DNA from 2 places in the Streptomyces sp. NBC_00448 genome. Region 1 is predicted to be linked to the other one. Evidence: predicted binding sites of a transcription regulator. Region 1 holds the regulator's gene; the other holds the start of a gene.
The links. The regulator HspR, encoded in region 1, represses chaperone genes until heat shock. The targets are predictions, from matches to a motif close to TTGAGNNNNNNNNNCTCAA.
Positions count from the first base shown of each region.

Region 1 (3,416 bases):
CCACCGACCTCGACGTGGACGGCACCAGGGTGCCGCGCGGCACGCCCGTGCTCGCCGGGTACGCCGCCGCCGGACGCGACCCGCGCGAATACGGCCCCGACGCGGGCCGGTTCGACATCACCCGGCCGCCGGGCACCCGCCACCTCTCCTTCGGGCACGGCGCCCACTACTGCCTGGGCGCCCCGCTGGCCCGCCTGGAGGCCGCGGTCGCGCTGCGGACGCTGTACGGGGCGTATCCGCGGCTGGCGATGGCCGTGGACGAGGACGGGCTGCCGCCACTGCCGGGCTTCGTCGGCAACAGCGTGGAGGAACTGCCGATCCGGCTGGACGGTTGAGCCCCGGCGCGGGCAACGCCACCGCACCGACGGGCTACGGTTCCTCCCATGGCCCGCCGTGACCCCCGCTCCCCCGACGCCGGATTCCTCGACTTCTGGCGCGAGTACCACCTGTGCACGCTGACCACCAGCCGCCCCGACGGCTCCCCGCACGTCGTCCCGGTCGGCGTCACCTACGACCCCGAGGCGGGGCTCGCCCGGGTGATCACCAACACCGCCAGCCGCAAGGCCGCGAACGTGCGGGCCGCCGGGCCGTCCGGCGCCCGGGTCGCGGTCTGTCAGGCGGAGGGCCGCCGTTGGGCCACCCTCGAAGGGCTCGCCACCGTCAGCGCCGACCCTGAACGCGTCGCCGACGCCGTACGCCGCTACACCGAGCGCTACGACCGCACCCCCGCGTTCAACCCGGACCGCGTCGTCATCGAGATCGCCCTCACCCGCGCGATGGGCAACGCCTGACACGTCCACCCGGCGCCGCGGACTCGGTTTCAGGCGATCCGGGTTCGGGCGATCCGGGTTCGGGCCGCCGGTTCAGGCCGCCCGGGCGCCGGTTCAGGCCGCGCGGGCGCCGGTGACCTTGGTCAGGAAGGCGTCCAGGTTGCGCAGGGTGCGCTCCACCTGCTCCTCCAGCGTCAGGGTCTCCTCCATGCGCTTGGCCAGCACCGAGGTCTTCTTGCCCCGCACATACAGGGAACAGGCCAGGTCGGCGCACATGTAGATGCCCACGGTGTTGCCCTGCCGCCCGGCCGGGCCGGCCAGCGGCGCGGCCAGCAGGTCGACCCCGCCGCCGGAGTGCCCGGTCAGGCAGATCGAGCACAGGCTGCTGCGCATCAGGTTCCTCCGTGCCCCCGGCGCGATCCGCAGGGTGATCCCCAGCGGCCGCTCCCCGCCGGTCACCACGTACGCGCGGTCCGGCGCACCCGGGTCCCGCCAGCCGAAGAAGTCGAGGTCGCCCCACGGCACCTCCGCCAGGTCCCGAGGCAGCCTGATCCGCTTCGCCTCCCCCTTCGAGCAGTTCACGAAGGAGTCCCGGATCTGCGCTTCACCAAGTGGGTCCATGGCATCCGAAGCTAACAAGCGACCCGCGGGGCTGTCGCCGCATTTACGGCCGGCGACGTACGGTACCCGCGCCCCGAAGGGACGCGGGTACGGCAACGGCAGCGCAGGCTCCAAGGGCAGGTTCTAGCCGTCCCGCTTGGGACGCCACACCACCAGCGCGCTCGTGTGCTGCACGTCCTGGTACGGCACCAGGTCGCGGCGGTACGACGCGTGCACCGCGGCCTCGCGCTGCTGGATGACGGCGGCGGCGCCGTCGACGGCGGCGGAGAGTTCGGCGACCCGGGCCTGGAGCGCGGCGACCTGGTTCTCCAGCTCGATGATCCGCTTGATGCCGGCGAGGTTGATGCCCTCGTCCTGCGAGAGGCGCTGCACCTCCCGCAACTGCTCGATGTCGCGGGCCGAGTAACGGCGCCCGCGGCCGGCCGCGCGGTCCGGCGAGACCAAGCCGAGGCGGTCGTACTGCCGCAGGGTCTGCGGGTGCAGCCCGGACAGCTCGGCCGCCACGGAGATCACGTAGACCGGCGACTCCTCCGTCAACTGGTACGGATTGCGGCCGCGTCCCATCCGGGGCCCGGAGACCCCGCCGCCGTCGATGCTCATCCGCTCACGCTCCCTTTGCGGCCTTGAACAACTCCGCCCGCGGGTCGAGGTCCGCGGTCGCCTCACGGTAGGACTCCAGCGCGTCCAGCGCCTTGCCCTCGGTCCGTGCGGGCACCGCCACCTCGACCGTGACGAGCAGATCGCCGCGTGAACCGTCCTTGCGCACCGCGCCCTTGCCCCGGGCCCGCAGGGTCCGGCCGTTCGGCGTGCCGGCGGGCAGCTTCAAGGTGACCGGCGGCCCGCCGAGGGTGGGCACCTTGATCTCGCCGCCGAGCGCGGCCTCGGTGAAGCTCACCGGGACCGTGACCGTCAGGTTGGCGTCCTTGCGGCCGAACACCGGGTGCCGGCCGACGTGCACGACCACGTACAGGTCGCCGGCCGGTCCGCCGCGCTCGCCGGGGGCGCCCTTGCCGCGCAGCCGGATGCGCTGCCCGTCGGTGACCCCGGCGGGGATGCGGACCTGCATGGTGCGCGAGCTCTTCGCCCGGCCGCTGCCGTGACAGACCTCGCAGGGGTTCTCCGCGATCAGACCGCGGCCCTTGCAGTCCACGCACGGGTCGGTGAGCGAGAAGCCGCCACCGCCACCGCGCGAGACCTGCCCGGTGCCGACGCAGGTCGGGCACACCCGGGGCGTGCCGTTCCTGTCGCCGGTGCCGGAGCACGCCTTGCAGGGCGACTGCGAGGACATCCGCAGCGGGACGGTCGCCCCGTCGACGGCCTCGGTGAAGCTGAGCGTCACCTCGGACTCGATGTCCTGGCCGCGGCGCGGCTGCACGCGGGTGCCGCCGCCCCGGTTGAACAGGCCGCCGAACACGTCGCCCAGGCCGCCGCCGAAGCCGCCGCCCTGGCCGGTCGTGGTGGTGCCGCCGGGCCCCTGGGCGCCGCCGAAGAGGTCGCCCAGGTCGAAGTTGAACCCGCCGCTGCCACCCGCGCCGGGACCCGGCCGCATGCCGCCGTTGCCGAACAGCGCGCGGCCCTCGTCGTACTCCTTGCGCCGCTTGGTGTCGGAGAGGACGTCGTTGGCCTCGGAGATCTCCTTGAAGCGCTCCTCGGCCTTGGCGTCGCCCTTGTTGGCGTCGGGGTGGAACTCCCGGGCCAGCTTGCGGTACGCCTTCTTGATCTCGGCGTCGGTGGCGTCCTTGGGGACACCGAGGACCTTGTACAGGTCCTTCTCCAACAGGTCCCTACTGATGCTCATCCTCGGCGTCCCTCCTCTCCGTCACGTCCCGCTCCGTCAGCCCTTGGACGGGCCACCGGTCTCCTCGTCGTCGTCCGCCTTCCGGTCGGCGCGGTCGGCCTGGTCGGCCGGCTCGTCCGACTCGGACTGCTCGTCCTTGCCGTGGGCGCCCGGCTGGGGCTCGGCGACCGCGACCCGGGCCGGCCGCAGATTGCGCTCCCCGATGCGGTACCCCGGCTGGAGGATCT
Region 1 is NZ_CP107913.1:5,429,881-5,433,296, reverse strand. Features, by position in the region: gene OG370_RS23210 (cytochrome P450 family protein) at 1-335, shown strand, start outside; gene OG370_RS23205 (pyridoxamine 5'-phosphate oxidase family protein) at 384-791, shown strand; gene OG370_RS23200 (FBP domain-containing protein) at 885-1,391, opposite strand; gene OG370_RS23195 (heat shock protein transcriptional repressor HspR) at 1,515-1,991, opposite strand; gene dnaJ (molecular chaperone DnaJ) at 1,996-3,189, opposite strand; gene grpE (nucleotide exchange factor GrpE) at 3,226-3,416, opposite strand, start outside.

Region 2 (3,416 bases), 1.2 Mb from region 1:
GTACGCCCGCCTCGCGCGTGTACTCGCCGGCCAGCCGGCGCAGCGCGTCCTCGTCCAGGCTCACCTCGTCGGCGGCCAGGCCCGCGCGCTCCAGCTGGCGGGGCAGCAGGTGGTCACGGGCGATGACGACCTTCTCGTCCTCGGTGTAGCCGTCGAGCCGGACCAGCTCCATCCGGTCCAGCAGCGGCTCGGGGATGGCCTCCAGCACGTTGGCGGTGGCCAGGAACACCACGTCGGACAGGTCGAGTTCGACCTCCAGGTAGTGGTCGCGGAAGGTGTGGTTCTGCGCCGGGTCGAGGACTTCGAGCAGCGCGGCCGCCGGGTCGCCCCGGTAGTCCGAGCCGACCTTGTCGACCTCGTCGAGCAGCACCACCGGGTTCATCGACCCGGCCTCCTTGATCGCGCGCACGATCCGGCCGGGCAGCGCGCCCACGTACGTCCTGCGGTGGCCGCGGATCTCGGCCTCGTCGCGGACGCCGCCGAGCGCCACCCGGACGAACTCGCGGCCCATCGCGCGGGCCACGGACTCGCCGAGCGAGGTCTTTCCGACCCCGGGCGGCCCGACCAGCGCCAGGACCGCGCCGCCGCGGCGGCCGCCGACCACGCCGAGACCGCGGTCGGCCCGGCGCTTGCGGACCGCCAGGTACTCGGTGATCCGCTCCTTCACGTCGTCGAGGCCGGAGTGGTCCGCGTCCAGCACGGCCCGGGCGCCCGCGACGTCGTAGGTGTCCTCGGTGGTGGTGTTCCACGGCAGTTCGAGAACGGTGTCCAGCCAGGTCCTGATCCACGAGCCCTCCGGGGAGGCGTCCGAGGAGCGCTCCAGCTTCTCGACCTCCTTCAGGGCGGCCTCGCGGACCTTCTCGGGCAGGTCGGCGGACTCCACCCGGACCCGGTAGTCGTCCGTCTCGTTGTCGGGGTCGCCGTTCAGCTCGGCCAGCTCCTTGCGGACCGCCTCCAGCTGCTGGCGGAGCAGGAACTCGCGCTGCTGCTTCTCCATGCCCTCCTGGACGTCCTTGCGGATCGTCTCGGCGACGTCCTGCTCGGCGAGGTGGTCGCGCAGCCACTGCGTGGCGAGCTTCAGCCGGGCCACCGGGTCGGCGGTCTCCAGAAGCTCCACGCGCTGCTCCACGCTCAGGAACGGGGAGTAGCCGGAGTTGTCGGCGAGCTGCCCGGCGTCGTCGATCTGCTGCACGCGGTCGACCACCTGCCAGGCGCCGCGCTTGCGCAGCCAACTGGTGGCGAGCGCCTTGTACTCCTTCATCAGCTCGGCCACGGTGCCAGGCGCCCCCTGCGGCGCCGGCTCCTCCACGACGGTGCCCTCCACCCACAGGGCCGCACCCGGGCCGGTCGTGCCCGCGCCGATCCGCACCCGTGAGCGGCCCTTGATCACCGCGCCGGGGTCGCCGTCGGACAGCCGCCCGACCTGCTCGACCGTCCCGAGGGTGCCCACGGCCGCGTAGTTCCCATCGACCCTCGGCACCAGAAGCACGCGGGGTTTGCCCGCCGTGTCCCCGGCGTGGGCCGCCTGGGCGGCCTCCACCGCGGCCCGCACTTCGCTGTCCGTCAGGTCGAGCGGTACGACCATGCCGGGCAGCACGACCTCACCGTCGAGCGGCAGTACGGGGAGGGTGAGGTTGGAACTCTTCGGCTCAAACGCCATGATCGCTCCCTTTGCAAGCAAGTTGAGTACACCTGACTCAATGCAAAGGGCTCCGCCCGTGTTCCCGGCCCTACGTTCGCCCTGAGCGATCACCTGCGGTGGGCCGGGAGCAGTCCCCCCGGGAGGGGGGTTCCTGTCGGCTCCGGGACCTTGCGGCCAGTGGTGGGCTGGTCGCGCAGTTCTCCCCCAGAGCTTCGCCTGGGAGGTGCCCCCACGCGCTCCTGAGATTGGTGCGGCTCCTCCGCTGAAGAAGGGCTTCCCGGAACCGCAACTCAGCAACGGCGAGCAACGACCCCCAAGGGGCGCGGGGAACTGCGCGCTCAGCAGGCCACCGGGCGCAAGATCCCGAAATCCACAGGTGCGGCACCCCCGAGGGGCATCCCCGTGCCCCCGAGCCTGCGACAACGCTCTTTTCGCGGAAGAGCCGTCACGAATCCAGGGGCCCGGGGAACGGCGGGCGCAACCCCCCACCGGCAGGTGGTCCCGGAACCGACAGAACGGGGCACCCCGGTGGGTCAGTCCCGCGCCCGCAGAAACGCCGAGGTGGAAACGCGTCCGACCAGGTCGAAACGGGTGGAGCCGGCGAGGTAGGCGTCCGCGCCCTCCTGGACGCCGGCCCACTTGTTGTCGCCGTAGTCGTCGAGGACCACGACGGCGCCCGGGGCCGCGATGCTCTCGGCCCACTCGAGGTCCTCGGTCACGCCCTGCGCGGAGTGGTCCCCGTCGATGACGATCACGCCGTACTCCCGGTCGGAGACCGCCGCGCGCACGTCGGGGTCGCCGGAGAAGCCGACCTGCACCCGGGCCCGCTCGCCCGCCTTCCCCCCGAGCGCCAGGTTCGCCCGGACCACGTCGAGCCGGACCGGCGTACCCGTGGGGTCGAGGCCCTCCAGCCCGCCCGGCTGGAGCTGCGTACCGACCAGCGGGTCCACGATCGTCAGCTCGGGCTCGATCCCCGCGCGGTGCAGCATCCGCAGCATCGTCGCCGAGAAGAGCCCGTACAGCGTGCCGATCTCCAGCACCTCCGCGTTGGGCGGGTCGAGCAGCGGCACCGTGGCGAGCTTGCCGCAGACGTTCTGGGTGGAGCCGGCGAGCCGGCCGACCGCCAGCGCCTCCAGCGCGATCACGTTGCGGAACGCGACCGTCACGTTGCGCCGGGCCGCCTTCGGGTCGGTCCCGCTGACCTTCGCCACCTCGGCCACCAGCTTGTCGATCTGCGCCGCGGTGGGCAGCCGGGGGCCGCTGCGGCCGGTGCGGTCGAAGAGCAGCCCGACCGCGTACTCCTGGCCGCGCAGCTCGCCGACCTGCCGGCGCAGTTGCTCCAGCTCCTTCACCTCCCGCCGCAGGGCGTCCAGTTCCTTGCGCAGCCGGGAGACAGGGCGCTGGACGCGCTGGTCGACGAGCGTCGTGGCAGGGCGCAGGAGCCGCTTGGCCATCGGGCTGTTCAGAATGGGCGACATGGCCGGAACCTACGCCGCGCCCCAGGGGCCCGGACCATCTGCGGGCACAGAACAACGGAAGTCCTCCGGTACGGGAGTTGAACGCCCGATGACGCGGCGGCCGACGTCCGGCCATGGGTTTGCCCCGGGTCCGTCAAAATGGGGTCATGGCGGCTTTGAACACGCGTGACCCGCGCTTCCCGACCCCTGGTCCCGGCCTCCTGACCGGCGAAGGACCGGTCGTGCTGGACCGGCGCGACGGCCCGTACGGGGAGGCGGTGCTGCGCCGGCGCGGCGCGCACCTGGAGATCATCGCC
Region 2 is NZ_CP107913.1:6,616,102-6,619,517, reverse strand. Features, by position in the region: gene lon (endopeptidase La) at 1-1,660, opposite strand, end outside; gene OG370_RS28515 (class I SAM-dependent methyltransferase) at 2,176-3,120, opposite strand; gene OG370_RS28510 (spermidine synthase) at 3,267-3,416, shown strand, end outside.
Region 2: a site for HspR is predicted at 1,683-1,701, ahead of lon (endopeptidase La). Genes of this name have one in related genera too.